4 regions of the Streptomyces sp. JLSY215 genome follow, and region 4 is predicted to be linked to each of the others. Evidence: riboswitches for the same ligand, from Rfam matches in the RefSeq annotation. Region 4 holds a riboswitch; each other region holds the start of a gene.
What was found. A riboswitch is a leader RNA that binds a small molecule or an ion and turns the genes downstream of it on or off. The one in region 4 is predicted to bind cobalamin.

Region 1: it holds a riboswitch for cobalamin, as region 4 does, so the genes downstream of both, AC5677_RS37500 (CoA-acylating methylmalonate-semialdehyde dehydrogenase) here and AC5677_RS09585 (cobalamin biosynthesis protein) in region 4, are expected to answer to the same signal.
Region 2: it holds a riboswitch for cobalamin, as region 4 does, so the genes downstream of both, metE (5-methyltetrahydropteroyltriglutamate--homocysteine S-methyltransferase) here and AC5677_RS09585 (cobalamin biosynthesis protein) in region 4, are expected to answer to the same signal.
Region 3: it holds a riboswitch for cobalamin, as region 4 does, so the genes downstream of both, AC5677_RS25940 (ribonucleoside-diphosphate reductase subunit alpha) here and AC5677_RS09585 (cobalamin biosynthesis protein) in region 4, are expected to answer to the same signal.

Annotation. Positions count from the first base shown of each region.
Region 1 is NZ_CM185022.1:8,523,086-8,526,648, reverse strand. Features, by position in the region: gene AC5677_RS37505 (acyl-CoA dehydrogenase family protein) at 1-131, opposite strand, end outside; gene AC5677_RS37500 (CoA-acylating methylmalonate-semialdehyde dehydrogenase) at 137-1,636, opposite strand; cobalamin riboswitch at 1,849-2,027, opposite strand; gene AC5677_RS37495 (bifunctional 2-methylcitrate synthase/citrate synthase) at 2,141-3,313, opposite strand; gene prpB (methylisocitrate lyase) at 3,375-3,563, opposite strand, start outside.
Region 2 is NZ_CM185022.1:308,644-312,206, forward strand. Features, by position in the region: gene AC5677_RS01550 (SDR family NAD(P)-dependent oxidoreductase) at 1-75, shown strand, start outside; gene AC5677_RS01555 (50S ribosomal protein bL37) at 122-199, shown strand; gene AC5677_RS01560 (GNAT family N-acetyltransferase) at 255-1,040, shown strand; gene AC5677_RS01565 (hypothetical protein) at 1,080-1,457, shown strand; cobalamin riboswitch at 1,605-1,832, shown strand; gene metE (5-methyltetrahydropteroyltriglutamate--homocysteine S-methyltransferase) at 1,999-3,563, shown strand, end outside.
Region 3 is NZ_CM185022.1:5,769,530-5,773,092, forward strand. Features, by position in the region: gene AC5677_RS25940 (ribonucleoside-diphosphate reductase subunit alpha) at 1-2,376, opposite strand, end outside; cobalamin riboswitch at 2,538-2,687, opposite strand; gene AC5677_RS25945 (Uma2 family endonuclease) at 2,827-3,414, shown strand; gene mctP (monocarboxylate uptake permease MctP) at 3,493-3,563, opposite strand, start outside.
Region 4 is NZ_CM185022.1:2,129,564-2,133,126, reverse strand. Features, by position in the region: gene AC5677_RS09590 (cobyric acid synthase) at 1-1,321, opposite strand, end outside; gene AC5677_RS09585 (cobalamin biosynthesis protein) at 1,318-2,274, opposite strand; cobalamin riboswitch at 2,405-2,557, opposite strand; gene AC5677_RS09580 (hypothetical protein) at 2,764-3,204, shown strand; gene AC5677_RS09575 (caspase family protein) at 3,209-3,563, shown strand, end outside.

The sequences.
Region 1 (3,563 bases), 6.4 Mb from region 4:
TTGCGCAGGACATCGACGGGGAAGTGCTTGTCGCGGTCCCAGGCGAGGGCGTGCGGCGTGAGGTGTTCCTCGGTGAAGTCGAGGGTGACTTCGGCCAGGGCGAGCTGGTCCTTGGTGAGAGTGCTGTTCATCGGGCTCATCCCATCGTCGGGATGGTGAAGCTCGCGCCTTCCTTGACCCCGGAGGGCCAGCGCGAGGTGACGGTCTTGGTGCGGGTGTAGAAGCGGATGGCGTCGGGGCCGTGCTGGTTGAGGTCGCCGAATCCCGAACGCTTCCAGCCGCCGAAGGTGTGGTAGGCGACGGGGACCGGAATCGGTACGTTGACGCCGACCATGCCGGTGTTGACCCGGCGGGTGAAGTCGCGGGCGGTGTCGCCGTCGCGCGTGAAGATCGCCACTCCGTTGCCGTACGGGTGCTCGCTGGGCAGCCGTAGTGCCTCCTCGTAGTCGGCAGCGCGCACCACGCAGAGGACCGGGCCGAAGATCTCCTCCCGGTAGATCCGCATCGCCGGGGCGACCCGGTCGAAGAGCGAGGCACCGGCGAAGAAGCCGTTCTCATACCCGGGCAGGGTGAAGTCGCGCCCATCGACGACGAGTTCGGCGCCTTCGTTGACGCCGATGTCGACGTAGCGGCGTACGCGGTCGAGGGTGTCCCGGCTCACCAGCGGACCGAAATCGGCGTCCGGGTCGTCGGAGGCACCGATCCGTAGCGTGGCGATACGGTCCTTGAGGCGGGCGACCAACCGGTCGGCGGTGTCCTCGCCCACGGGAACGGCGACGGAGATCGCCATGCAGCGTTCGCCGGCCGATCCGTACCCGGCGCCGATCAGCGCGTCCACGGCCTGGTCGAGGTCGGCGTCCGGCATCACGATCATGTGGTTCTTGGCGCCCCCGAAGCACTGGGCGCGCTTGCCGTGCCGAGCGGCGGTGGCGTAGATGTCGGCGGCGATCGGGGTGGAGCCGACGAAACCGACCGCTTGCACACGCGGGTCCGCGAGGAGGGTGTCGACCGCCTCCTTGCCGCCGTTGACGACGTTCAGCACGCCGGGTGGCAGGCCGGCCTCAAGGAAGAGTTCCGCGAGGCGCAGCGGTACGGACGGATCGCGCTCCGACGGCTTGAGGATGAAGGCGTTCCCGCAGGCAATGGCCGGGGCCGCCTTCCACAACGGGATCATCGCGGGGAAGTTGAACGGGGTGATACCGGCGACGACACCGAGCGGACGACGCAGCGAATGGACGTCTATGCCGCTACCTGCGTTGTCGGTGAACTCCCCCTTGAGCAGATGCGGGATCCCCGCGGCGAACTCCACGACCTCCAGGCCACGCTGAAGGTCACCATGCGCGTCGGCGACGGTCTTGCCGTGTTCGGCGGAGAGCATCCGGGCCAGTGACTCCCGCTCTCCGTCGACGAGTTGGAGGAATTTCAGCAGCACCCGGGCGCGGCGCTGGGGATTCCACTCGCCCCACTCCTGCTGCGCCGACTCGGCGTCGGCGATCGCCTGCTCGGTGTCGGCCGGGCCGGCCAGCGGGACCCGGGCCTGGACCGAACCGGTGTTGGGGTCGTATACGTCGGCGAAGAGCCCCGAGGTTCCCGGGGTGTGCTTGCCGCCGATGAAATGTGTCAGTTCACGGACCATGAGAGCCTGCTCTCGTCAGGTGCGATCCGGGGATGGCACGGCGGGCCGAAGAGCGCACCCGGTGGGGTGCGTGTACGGGCAGGCCGTGGGACGCGAAGGCCGAAGAGCCGTCGCGGAGCTAGGGGTTGGCGTGGGCCACCGCTTGCTCCGCCGGATCACCTGGGTCGTGGGTACGGACCGGTGCCATGCGTGTCTGCTCCATCCTCGTGGACAACACGGAACACCCCGCGGCCGGTATCCTGACTCCCGGATCAGCGCGCACCCTCCGGCCTTCCCGACGGATTTCTCCGTCAGTGGCCTGTCCTGCTCGAAGAGCACACTTCCCGGTCACAGTGGCGGGACCGCGCCGGAATCGCACCGGCTTCCCTGCACCGCGGGCCTTGCCCACGAACATATAGTTGGACGTCCTAGTAAGTCCACCCCGCCCCGCCGCCCGACGTCAGCGGGGTCGTGCGGACCCCGCCATGGATGACCTGGCTACCTACGGGGACGCAGTGGACGAGGTCATCGGCGAGGTGGAGCTGGTGGTCGTCCGACGGCCGGCACGGTCCGCTGGTCGGGTCCGGTGTAGGCACCCAGGGGACGGATCAGAGCGTTGTGGGCGAGCTGTTCGGTGATGTGGGCGGTCCAGCCGGTGATACGGCTCATCACGAAGATCGGTGTGAAGGTGGGGATGCCGAAGCCCATGAGGTGGTACGCGAGCCCGGCCGGGTAGTCCAGGTTGGGGTGGATGCCCTTACGGGTGATCATGGCGTGTCGCAGGACGGCGTGCAGGGTGGCCAGTCGCGTGAGGTCCGGGTCGGCTGCGTGTGCGACGAGCCGCTCGGTGGCCTGCTGCATGATCGGCACGCGAGAGTCGCCGTGCTTGTAGACGCGGTGGCCGAAGCCCATGATCTTGCGCTTCGAGGCCAGAGCTTCATCGAGCCACTCCTCGGCCCGGCGCGGGTCACCGATCTCGTTGAGCATATGCATCACGGCTTCGTTGGCGCCGCCGTGCAGCGGCCCCTTGAGGGCCCCGATGGCGGCGGTGACGGCGCTGTAGAGGTCGGAGAGCGTGGAGGTGACGACGCGGGCGGTGAACGTCGAGGCGTTGAAGCTGTGTTCGGCGTACAGGATGAGCGAGATCTCGAAGCAGCGGACCACTTCGGGCTCGGGGATCCGGCCGAAGCACATGTGGAAGAAGTTCTCGGCGTAGCCGAGGGACGGGTCGGGCTGGATCGGAGCGAGGCCGCGGCGCCTGCGGTGGTCGGCGGCGACCACGGTCGGCAGCTTCGCCAGGAGGGCGAGGGACTTGGTCCGGTTCGCGGCCGGGCTGTCGTCGTCCTCGGTGGGGTCCTCGGCACCGAAGAAGCTGACGGCGGTGCGCAGGACGTCCATGGGATGGCAGCTCTCCGGCAGCCGGGCCAGAAGGTCCCCCGTGGTGCGGTCCAGGGGTCTCAACGCGCGTTCGCGGGCCCGGAATTCGCCGAGCGGTCCGGCGTCGGGGAGCTCTCCGTACCAGAGCAGGTGGGCGACTTCCTCGAAGGAGCAGCGGGCGGCGAGGTCCTGGACCGGATAGCCGCGGTAGGTCAGGGAGTTCGTCTCCTGGATGACGGTGGAGATCTCGGTGGTGTCGACGACGACACCGGCGAGGCCACGGCGGATGTCCGGTGTGGCGGGCGAGGCGGTGGTGGTCATGGGGACCTCCGGCGACGAGGGCGGGCTCCGGCTATGGGGGCGCGCCGGGTGAGTGGGCGGGTCAGGTGCCGGGCGGGAGGGTGAAGTCGAAGACGGCCGAGTCGAAGGCGGTGTAGTCCTCGTAGCCCAGGACCTCGTAGAGCCGGGAGCGGGTCTGCATGCGGGGCAGCAGGGATTCCTGGGTGCCCTCGGCGGCCAGCGTCCGCAGCCCGTCCTCGATGGCGCCGTTGGCCAGACGGAACAGGGTGAC
Region 2 (3,563 bases), 1.8 Mb from region 4:
CCCGCGGCCACCGAGGACCGCACCGTCAAGCGCCTCAGCAAACTCGCCGGCCAACTGGTCGGCCACCACGCCTGAAGCACCGCACGGCGACCACCGGACCAAGCGAAAGGCCCTTACGGCCATGTCGAAGCGGGCCCGAAAGAAGAAGGCCCGCCGCAAGAAGCAGGCCAACCACGGCAGCAAGGCCGGACAGAGCTGAACCACCGAGCGGGGTTGCCCGGATGGGCCACCCCGCGACCGCTCCAGGAGACACCGTGATCGAACTCTCTCCGAACCATCAACTCCCGGCCCCCGCCGCTTGGTTCGCCTCCGCTCCCCCCGGCGCTGCGGCGCTGACGGAACATGCACGCGTCTCGGCGGCCGGGAGCTGGTGGGCCGACCGCGCCGTCGAACCCCGTGCCGTCGCCGTGGCCTGCGCCGACCATGTGCTCTTCCGCGGTGACCCGACCGCCCTGGCACCGCTCTCCCTCGCCAGGTTCGCCGCCCACTACGTACAGGCCCCCGCCCGCTTCCTGCCGCTGCTGAGCAGCGCCTTCGATCTGCTCCTGCCGTGGGAACGCATGGTGTACGTCCACCGCGGCCCCGTCCCCGGGTCGGATCCGCGCCCGCCGCACGGTGCGACGGTGCGCCGGCTGATATCCGAGGACGCCCCGACGCTCGCCGCGCTCGGCCCGGATGCCGCCTGGATCCATGCGAGTTGGGGCGGCTCGGCCGGTCTGGCCGCCTCCGGGCACGGCTGGGCGGCCTTCCACAAGGACCGTATCCTCGCACTTGCCTGTACGTACTTCCGTGGCAGCAGATACGAGGACATCGCCTGCCTGACCCTCCCCGAATACCGCCGTCAGCGCCTCGCCCTGGCCTGCGTCACCGCACTGTGCAGAGATATCGCGGCCCGCGGCCACACCCCCAGCTGGACCTGCTCCCGCGACAACCGCCCCAGCCGGCTCCTCGCCTGGACCGCCGGCTTCCGCCTGGAGCACGAGTACGTCCACTACTTCACCGGCCGGCCGGCCCGCCCCGTTGCCGGCATCACCGCTTGACCACCGCCCGCACCGCCCGCACCGCCCGAACGAGGAACCATGAAGGCATACCGCGCCCCCGATCCCCTCGCCTCGGCGAAGATCATCAACGGCGCGCACGAGCTGTCCGTCCACCGTCTGGAACCGCGGGACGATTCCTTCACCCTCTACTACACGATCACCCCACCCCTGCCGGACGCGACAGGCGGCACTCCCGTACTGCTGGCCCTCGAGGCAACGGACGACGTCGGCAACGACTACCTGGACTGGGGTGGCGCCTACGGGGCCGACGGACGTACCCACACCCGCGGCAGCATCTCGGTCCAGCCGGCACTGGCAGCGGCGGCACGCAAGATACACATCAGGATCACCTTCTTGCACGAGGGCGAGGAGCACGCCTGCCGCCTGACCCTGCGCACCTCGGGCGGCAGGCCCTGAGCGGAACAGGTGTGGCGGGCTCTCGCCGCGAAGCGCGCCGCCCCCGTACGCCGTGCCGTTCGGTCAGGCGGGCTGGCTGGCGGGCGGGCGGGCGGCCAGGATGCGGCGGAACGGCTGACCGAGGTGTCCGCCCCTGCCGCCACCCTCTAAGCTGGCCGGGCAACAGGTTCGCCCCGTCCGCCAGACGGGCCGCGTCGTAAGAGGGAACCCGGTGAGAATCCGGGACTGCCCCGCAGCGGTGAGTGGGAACGACCGCCGTCATACGCACTGGATCCGGGCCATGGATCTGGGAAGCGACGGCCAGTAGGTGCCCGCCGGAACACTCCGGCAGGCGCGCCCGCGAGTCCGAAGACCTGCCCGTTGTCCGAGCACGCCCATGCGTGCACGGATATCCCGGTGACCTCGAGGGCGGGTCGGCGTACATACCTGGCGGACACGTGCGTCGCGAACGCACGGTGGATCCGTCCGGTTCGTCATCCCTTCGCGTGCCTCGTTCCGTCTCCGGGACTTTCAGGAAACGTATCTCGCGAAGGAGAGTTCCGTGACAGCGAAGCCCGCAGCCGCGGCAGCACGGGCCACCGTGTACGGCTACCCCCGCCAGGGACAGCATCGGGAACTGAAGAAGGCCATCGAGGGCTACTGGAAGGGCAAGGCCACCGCCGACTCCCTGAAGGAGACCGCGCAAGCCCTGCGCCGCTCCCACTGGCAGCAACTGGCCGACGCCGGCATCCACGAGGTGCCGACCGGTGACTTCTCGTTCTACGACCATGTACTGGACACCAGCGTCATGGTCGGTGCTGTCCCGGACCGCCACCGCGCCGCCGTCGCGGCCGACGCCCTCGACGGCTACTTCGCCATGGCGCGCGGTACGCAGGACGTGGCGCCGCTGGAGATGACCAAGTGGTTCGACACCAACTACCACTACCTGGTGCCCGAGCTGGGCCCGGACACCGTCTTCACCGCCGACTCCGGCAAGCAGGTCGCCGAGCTCGGGGAAGCCCTCGCGCTCGGCCTCACCGCCCGGCCGGTACTCGTCGGACCGATCACCTACCTCCTGCTGTCGAAGCCTGCCCCCGGCGTGGCCGCCGACTTCGAGCCGCTGACCCTCCTCGACCGGCTGCTGCCCGTCTACGCCGAGGTCCTCGCCGACCTGCGCGCGGCAGGCGCCGAGTGGGTGCAGCTCGACGAGCCCGCCCTCGTCCAGGACCGCACCCCGGTCGAACTGGGCGCCGCCGCCCGCGCCTACCGCGAACTGGGCACCCTCAGCGACCGCCCGAAGCTCCTGGTCGCCTCGTACTTCGACCGGCTGGGCGACGCCTTGCCCGTCCTGGCCAAGGCGCCGGTGGACGGTCTGGCGCTCGACTTCACCGACGCGGCCGCGGCCAACCTCGACGCGCTGGCGGCCGTCGGCGGACTGCCGGGCAAGCGCCTGGTGGCGGGCGTGGTCAACGGCCGGAACATCTGGATCAACGATCTGGAGAAGTCGCTGTCCACCCTCGGCACCCTGCTCGGCCTGGCCGACCGGGTCGACGTGGCCGCCTCCTGCTCGCTGCTGCACGTGCCGCTCGATGCTGCCGTCGAGCGCGATATCGACCCGCAGATCGTCCGCTGGCTGGCCTTCGCCAAGCAGAAGACCGCGGAGCTGGTGACCCTGGCACGGGGCCTGGCGCAGGGGACCGACACCATCGCCGCCGAACTCGCTGCGAACCGCGCCGACCTGGCCTCCCGGGCGAACTCCGCCATCACCCACGACCCGGCCGTGCGCGCTCGTGCCGCCGCAGTCGCCGACGCCGACGGCCGCCGCTCCGCGCCGTACGCCGAGCGCGCGACAGCCCAGCGCGCGCACCTCGGGCTCCCGCTGCTGCCGACCACCACCATCGGCTCCTTCCCGCAGACCACCGCGCTGCGGACCGCCCGCGCCGACCTGCGGACCGGACGGATCGACACCGCCGGCTACGAGGAGCGCATCAAGACCGAGATCCGCGACGTCCTCGGCTTCCAGGAGAAGGCCGGCATCGACGTCCTGGTGCACGGCGAGCCCGAACGCAACGACATGGTGCAGTACTTCGCCGAGCAGCTCACCGGCTACCTCGCCACCCAGCACGG
Region 3 (3,563 bases), 3.6 Mb from region 4:
GGCGACCGCCTCGGGGTCGGCCACCGGCAGCTGTGCGGGAACGGTCGCGGCGCGCGCGGACTGCGCGATCCGGGTCGCCGGGCGCGACCGCAGGTAGTACGTCGTCTTGATGCCGCGCTTCCAGGCGTAGGCGTACATCGAGCTGAGCTTGCCGATGGTCGGCGACGCCATGAAGAGGTTCAGCGACTGGCTCTGGTCGAGGTAGGGCGTACGGGCCGCGGCCATATCGATCAGGGCGCGCTGCGGGATCTCCCAGGCGGTGCGGTAACGGGACCGGACCTCCTCGGGGATCCAGGTGACGTCCTGCACCGAGCCATTGGCCTCGCGCAGCGCGTCACGGGTCCGCGCGTCCCACAGGCCCAGCGCCTTGAGCTCCTCGATCAGATAGGCGTTGACCTGGAGGAACTCGCCGCTCAGCGTTTCGCGCTTGAAGAGGTTGGAGACCTGCGGCTCGATGCACTCGTACACCCCCGCGATGGAGGCGATGGTGGCGGTCGGGGCGATGGCCAGGAGGAGGGAGTTGCGCATCCCGGTCTTCGCGATCCGGGCGCGCAGCGCGGCCCAGCGGTCGGCCCAGCGGGGCTCGGCGTCCGGGTAGTGGTCCGGGTGCAGCACCCCGCGGGCGGTGCGCGTCGCCGACCAGGCCGGATGCGGGCCCTGCCGCTCGGCGAGGCCGGCCGACGCCTCGTACGCGGCGAGCATGATCCGCTCGGAGATACGGGTCGACAGCTCCTTCGCCTCGGGCGAGTCGAAGGGCAGCCGCAGCCGGAAGAAGACGTCCTGCAGGCCCATCAGGCCCAGACCGACCGGGCGCCAGCGGGCGTTGGACGTCCCGGCCTGCTCGGTCGGGTAGAAGTTGATGTCCACGACGCGGTCGAGGAAGGTCACGGCGGTGCGGACGGTGGCGTCCAGCCGCTCCCAGTCCATCTCGCCGTCCTCGCCCAGGTGGGCGGCCAGGTTGACCGATCCGAGGTTGCAGACCGCGGTCTCCCCGTCGTTGGTCACCTCCAGGATCTCCGTGCACAGGTTGGAGGAGTGCACGACCTGGCCGGGCTCGGCGGTCTGGTTGGCGGTGCGGTTGGCGGCGTCCTTGAACGTCATCCAGCCGTTGCCGGTCTGCGCCAGGGTGCGCATCATCCGCGAGTACAGCAGCCGCGCCGGGATCTGCTTGAGCGCCCGGCCGTCGGCCTCGGCCCTGCGGTAGGCGGCGTCGAACTCGTCGCCCCACAGGTCCACCAGCTCCGGGACGTCGGCGGGCGAGAACAGCGACCAGTCGGCGTCGGCCTCGACCCGGCGCATGAACTCGTCCGGGATCCAGTGCGCGATGTTCAGGTTGTGCGTACGGCGGGCCTCCTCGCCGGTGTTGTCGCGCAGCTCCAGGAACTCCTCGATGTCGGCGTGCCAGGTCTCCAGGTAGACACAGGCGGCGCCCTTGCGCCGGCCGCCCTGGTTCACGGCCGCGACCGAGGCGTCGAGCGTGCGCAGGAACGGCACGATGCCGTTGGAGTGGCCGTTGGTGCCCCGGATCAGCGACCCCCGTGCGCGGATCCGGGAGTAGGAGAGACCGATGCCGCCGGCGTGCTTGGAGAGCCGGGCCACCTGGTGGTAGCGGTCGTAGATCGAGTCCAGCTCGTCCAGCGGGGAGTCCAGCAGATAGCAGGAGGACATCTGCGGGTGGCGGGTGCCGGAGTTGAAGAGGGTGGGGGAGGAGGGCAGATAGGACAGCGTGCTGGTCAGGCGGTACAGCTCCGCGACGTCCGCCAGCGCCCGCTCGGAGCGGTCCTCGGCGAGGCCGCAGGCCACCCGGAGCAGGAAGTGCTGGGGGGTCTCGATGACCTGCCGGGTGGTGGGGTGCCGCAGCAGGTAGCGGGAGTGCAGGGTACGCAGCCCGAAGTAGCCGAAGCGGTCGTCGGCGCCGTCCCGGAGGGCGGTTTCGACCAGCCCGTCCAGCTGCTGCGCATGCGCCCGGACGAACTCCGCCGTCTCGTCGGCGATCAGGCCCTCACGGTGGCCGGTCTCGACGGAGGCGGAGAAGGCGACCGCCCCCTGTCCGGCCGCCTCCTCCGCGATGGCGAGGGTGAGCAGGCGGGCGGCGAGCCTGGAGTACTGCGGCTCGTCGCCGATCAGACCGGCCGCGGCGTCGATGGCCAGCGCGCGCAACTCGGCCTCGTCCGAGCCCGGGTGACGACCGCGCAGCGCGGCGGCGGCCACCTTGCCGGGGTCGGTCGCGGTGAGGTCCGCGGTCAGGTCGGTCAGGGTGCGCAGCAGCGCGACGCCCGGTCCGTCCTGGCCCTGCCCGGCAGGGGCGTCCGGCGCGGCCACCGCAGGCGGCACGACCTCGGCGTCTGACGCGGGCTCCGTTGGCGCGATGGTCACGTGATGCTCTCCCTCACTCGGCGGGGGCCGGGAGGGCGCGGTGCGACGGGCGCTCGCGGGCATGCGGCACCCCGTGACGTTCAGGGGTGCGCGGGCACACCGCGCGGCGTCCATCGGCCCAACCCTCGGGGCCCGGACGTATCGACGTCCGCACCGATGGCGGTGCGGGCGTACCGTCGGCAGGTCCTCGGACTTCGCGGCACCCGTAGGACGGCCCTGTGGCAGTTGGGGTGCGCGTTCATACCGTTGCGGGACAGTTCCGGATTCCCACCGGATTCCCCTGCGGCGACAGCGAGGACGAGCATACATGTGGGGGTGGCTCCTCGTGTGCACCCCCACATCTAGTGTGTTGCGAGTGATCAACGAGTGATCGGGCGGTGCCTGTCAGTGGCCTGGGCTATCGTCGGTCTTACGTCCTCGGCCCTGCTGAGTTGAAGAAGGAGGAGCTCCATGACCGCGCTTGTCGATCGGCCGCACAGCACGTTCACCGACTACTTCGAAGAGGCAGCTCGGATGCTCGACCGGTCGGAGGAAGGCGCGCGGCTGGAACTTATCGACGGAAAAATCTGGAGCAAGGCTTTGCCGGACGGGGGCCACGGTCGGATCGTCGAGTGGCTGACACGCATCTGCATGCAGTCGCGCCCTGAGCTGTGGCTCTATCCGGACCAGGGAGTCAAGGTAGAGGTGTATCGCAGCGGCCGAGCCCGGCCGGATGGGGCACTCGCGGCCAGCGGCGCCTTTGTCGGCCAAGGTGAATGGGTAGATCCTGAACCGGTGCTGATGGTCGTCGAGGTCACGTCCTCCGACTCCGACACCCACAAGCGTGACCGGGTGGAGAAGCCCCGCGCCTACGCGGAAGCCAATATTCCGCTCTATCTGCTGATCGACCGACAGGAGTGCCAGGTGTCGCTCTACAGCGAGCCCGATGGCACCCGCTACGAGGACGTCCACACCGTGCCGTACGGCAAGTCGCTCCACCTCCCAGAACCCGTCGGCATCACCCTGGAAACCGAGCCGCTCAAGGACTGGGTGAACTAAAACCTCCCTCATGCAGGCAAAAGGGCCGCCATGACCCCGAGGGTCGCGGCGGCCCTTCTCCGTGAACGGACCGACGGCTCAGCGCCCGGCCGGCGCCTCCTCCGTGGCTTCCGGCAGTTCCGCCGTGACGCCCTTGTCGCCGATGTCCG
Region 4 (3,563 bases):
CCAGCGAGCCGTGCCAGTGGGTGCCCCACACGGAGCCGACCCGGCAGCCGTCCAGGAACGCTTCCTCGCCACCGGTCACCTCGGCCACGCCATGGTGGATCTCGTACCCCTCCACCGGCTCGCCCAGCGCCTCCCCGACCGGCCGCGCGAGGGTCTTCCCGGTGGCGAACCGCACCCGTACGGGGAGCAGCCCCAGCCCCTCGACCGTGCCCGCCTTCGACTCGACGTCGTCCTCGATGCGCTCGCCCAGCATCTGGAAGCCGCCGCAGATGCCCAGCACCGGGCGCCCCTCGGCGGCCCGCCGGGCGATCGCGGTGGCCAGCCCGCGCTCGCGCAGCCAGGCGAGCGCGCGGACCGTGCCGCGTGTCCCGGGCAGCACCACCAGGTCCGCGTCGGCCAGTTCCTCGGCGCGGTCCACGAAGCGCACCACCACGCCCGGCTCGGCGGCCAGCGCGTCCACGTCCGTGAAGTTGGACATCAGGGGCACGGCACACACCGCGACCCGCAGCACATCCGCGCCGACCGGCGGAGCGACCACCGACTCGCGGACCGCCCCGCGCAGGGACACCCGCAGCCCGTCCTCCTCGTCGATGCCGAGCCCGTGCGCGTACGGCAGCACACCCAGCGTCGGCCGCCCGCTCAGCTGCTTCATCATCTCCAACCCGGGCTCCAGCAGCGTCACATCGCCCCGGAACTTGTTGACGAGATACCCCGCCACCAGCTCCTGATCCTCCTTGGACAGCAGCGCCGTGGTCCCGAAGAAGGAGGCGAAGACGCCACCGCGGTCGATGTCGCCGACGATCACCACCGGGATCCGGGCCGCCCGCGCGATGCCCATGTTCACGATGTCGGTGCGCCGCAGATTGATCTCCGCGGGGCTGCCGGCACCCTCGCAGATCACCGCGTCATGGGTACGGCGCAGCTCGGCGAGGCAGTCGGTCACCGTGCCCAGCAACTGCTCCTGCCGGCCCGCGTGGTAGCCGCGCGCCGACAGCTCACCCACCGGCTTGCCCATCAGCACCACCTGGCTGCTGCGGTCGCCGCCCGGCTTGAGCAGTACGGGGTTCATCAGCGCGGTCGGCTCCACCCGCGCCGCGGCCGCCTGCATCGCCTGCGCCCGCCCGATCTCCGCTCCCTCGCGCGTGACGAAGGAGTTCAGGGACATGTTCTGCGCCTTGAAGGGGGCCACCTTGACGCCCTGCCGGACCAGCCAGCGGCAGATGCCCGCCGTCACCACGCTCTTGCCCGCGTCCGACGTCGTACCGGCCACCAGCAGGCCGCCGCCGACGCCCCCGCCGGACCCATGGAACCGCCCGCTCACCGGGTCCTCCTCCTGTGGTGCAGCGCCCCGGCCACCAGCCGGCCCGCCACCGTTGTCACCAGAGCCAGCACGCTCACCCGGCGCGAGAGCCGCACCGCCCGCTCGATGTCGTCCGTACCGGGCGGCGGCGCGGCGCCGTTGAGCACCGGGCGGTGCTCGACCCGTCCGCCGTACGCCAGGGTGCCCCCCAGCCGTACGCCGAGCGCGCCCGCGAACGAGGCCTCCACCGGGCCCGCGTTGGGGCTCGGATGCGCGCCGCCGTCGGCCCGCCAGGCCCGCAGCGCGCCGCGCCGGTCGGGGCCCGCGAGGACGGTCAGCGCGGCGGTCAGCCGGGAGCCCGGCCACCCCGCGACATCGTCGAGCCGGGCCGACGCCCAGCCGAACCGGCGGTAGCGGGACGACTTATGACCCACCATCGCATCCAGGGTGTTGACGGCACGGAACGCCACCAGACCGGGCACTCCGCCCAGCGCGCCCCACACCAGGGCGCCCACCACCGCGTCCGAGGTGTTCTCGGCGACCGACTCCACCACCGCGCGGGCCATCCCCGGCCCGTCCAGCGCCTGGGGGTCGCGGCCGCACAGATGCGGCAGCCGCTCGCGCGCCACGTCCAGATCGCCCGCCTCCAGCGCGCCGCCGACGGCCCGCGCCTCCCGGCCGAGCGAGGTGCCGCCCAGTACGGCCCAGACGGCGGCCGCGGTCAGGGTGACCCGGGCGGTGCGGCGGTGTGCGGCGCGCTGCGCAAGCGCGGCCGCGGCCGTCGCGCCGCCCGCGCACACCACCGCGTGCACCGCCCCGTATCCGCGATGGTCGCGCCACAGCCGGCGTTCGAGTGCGCCCGCCGCGCGGCCGAAGGCGGCCACCGGATGGCCGCGCCGGGGATCGGCCGCGATCAGGTCACCGAGAAAGCCGAGGGCCGCGCCGCACGCATATCCCGCGTGTTCGCCGCGCATCGGATCAGACCGCCGTCAGGCCTCGAAGGGACACGGCGACGGTGGGGCGCGGGCATCTCGAACGGCGGCCGGGCATGGCGATATGTCCTCACTCAGGGTCCGCGCCCTGGCTCGACGTGACGGCGACGAGAGTCTCCTGGCTCCCGGATCGGCGCTTCCCCCGGCCTTCCAGCCCGTACACGGCGGCCCCTGCGGGCATCCGTGCGGCGGACCGTGGCCGTCGCTGGAGGAGCGCTCCCCGGTGACAGTGGCGGGACCGCGCCGGATTCTCACCGGACTTCCTCATCTGTCGCCGAATGGCTCGGGCAGTCCACCACGCCCCGCGAATGCCCGTCAACTCACCCTTGACCTGCGAAGCAGCCCTGTGGCAGGGGGTGTGGTGCGGGCCACAGGGTGGCCGGTACGTCACGGACGGTTGCCCCTGGGCCCGGTCCCGCGCCACTATCTGGTGCACGGCGGGCGATGAGGCCCGCCGGAAGGGGGCGGGGGATGCCGGACAGTGCGGACCATCGGGAGAGCGGCCAGGAGATCCGTCAGGAGATCCGTCAGGAGATCCGCATCAGGATCGCGGGCACCAACGACGCGGAGCAGGACGCCGCGGACCTGCGGACATGGCTGGAACGCGAGCCGTGGCTGAGCCGCCGGCGGCACGACTGGACGCAGCGGCCGAGGCCGTCGGGCGAGAGCGGCGGCAGCGGCGATGCGGGCCCGGACGACATGGCCGTCGGCGTCGACGACCTCATCCTCGTCGTCGTCGGCGCGGTCGCCGGGGAGATCACCAAGAGCCTGACCATCGCCCTGCAGGAGTGGCTGCGCCGGCGCAGGGAGGAGCGCGCCGACGGCGAGGAGCCCTCCGTCGCGGTCGGCGACGGGGGCGGCGGACTGCGCGAACTGGGCGGCGCCGAGGGCGGCAGCACCGCCGGGGACTGAGCGGATGCCCGAATACGACGCACGGGGCAAGGTCAACCGGGCGCTGCTGATCTGTGTCAGCGACTACAAGCACCTGCGCCCGCTGCGCGCGGTGAAGGACAACGCCGAGAAGCTCAAGAGTGTCCTGACCGACGCCGGCACCGACCTGTTCACCGAGGACGAGGTCCGCATCTGCCGGGCTCAGGAGCCATGGGAGGTCCAGCAGGAGCTGGACGCCGTCACGAGCGAGGCGCGCGGACTGCTGCTGGTGTACTTCTCCGGCCACGGGCGGGTCGGCCCGGACGGCGGCGATCTGCAGCTGATGGTCGGTACGTCGCAACGGCGCCACAAGACCGTCTCCTGGAAGGACGTGGTGCTGC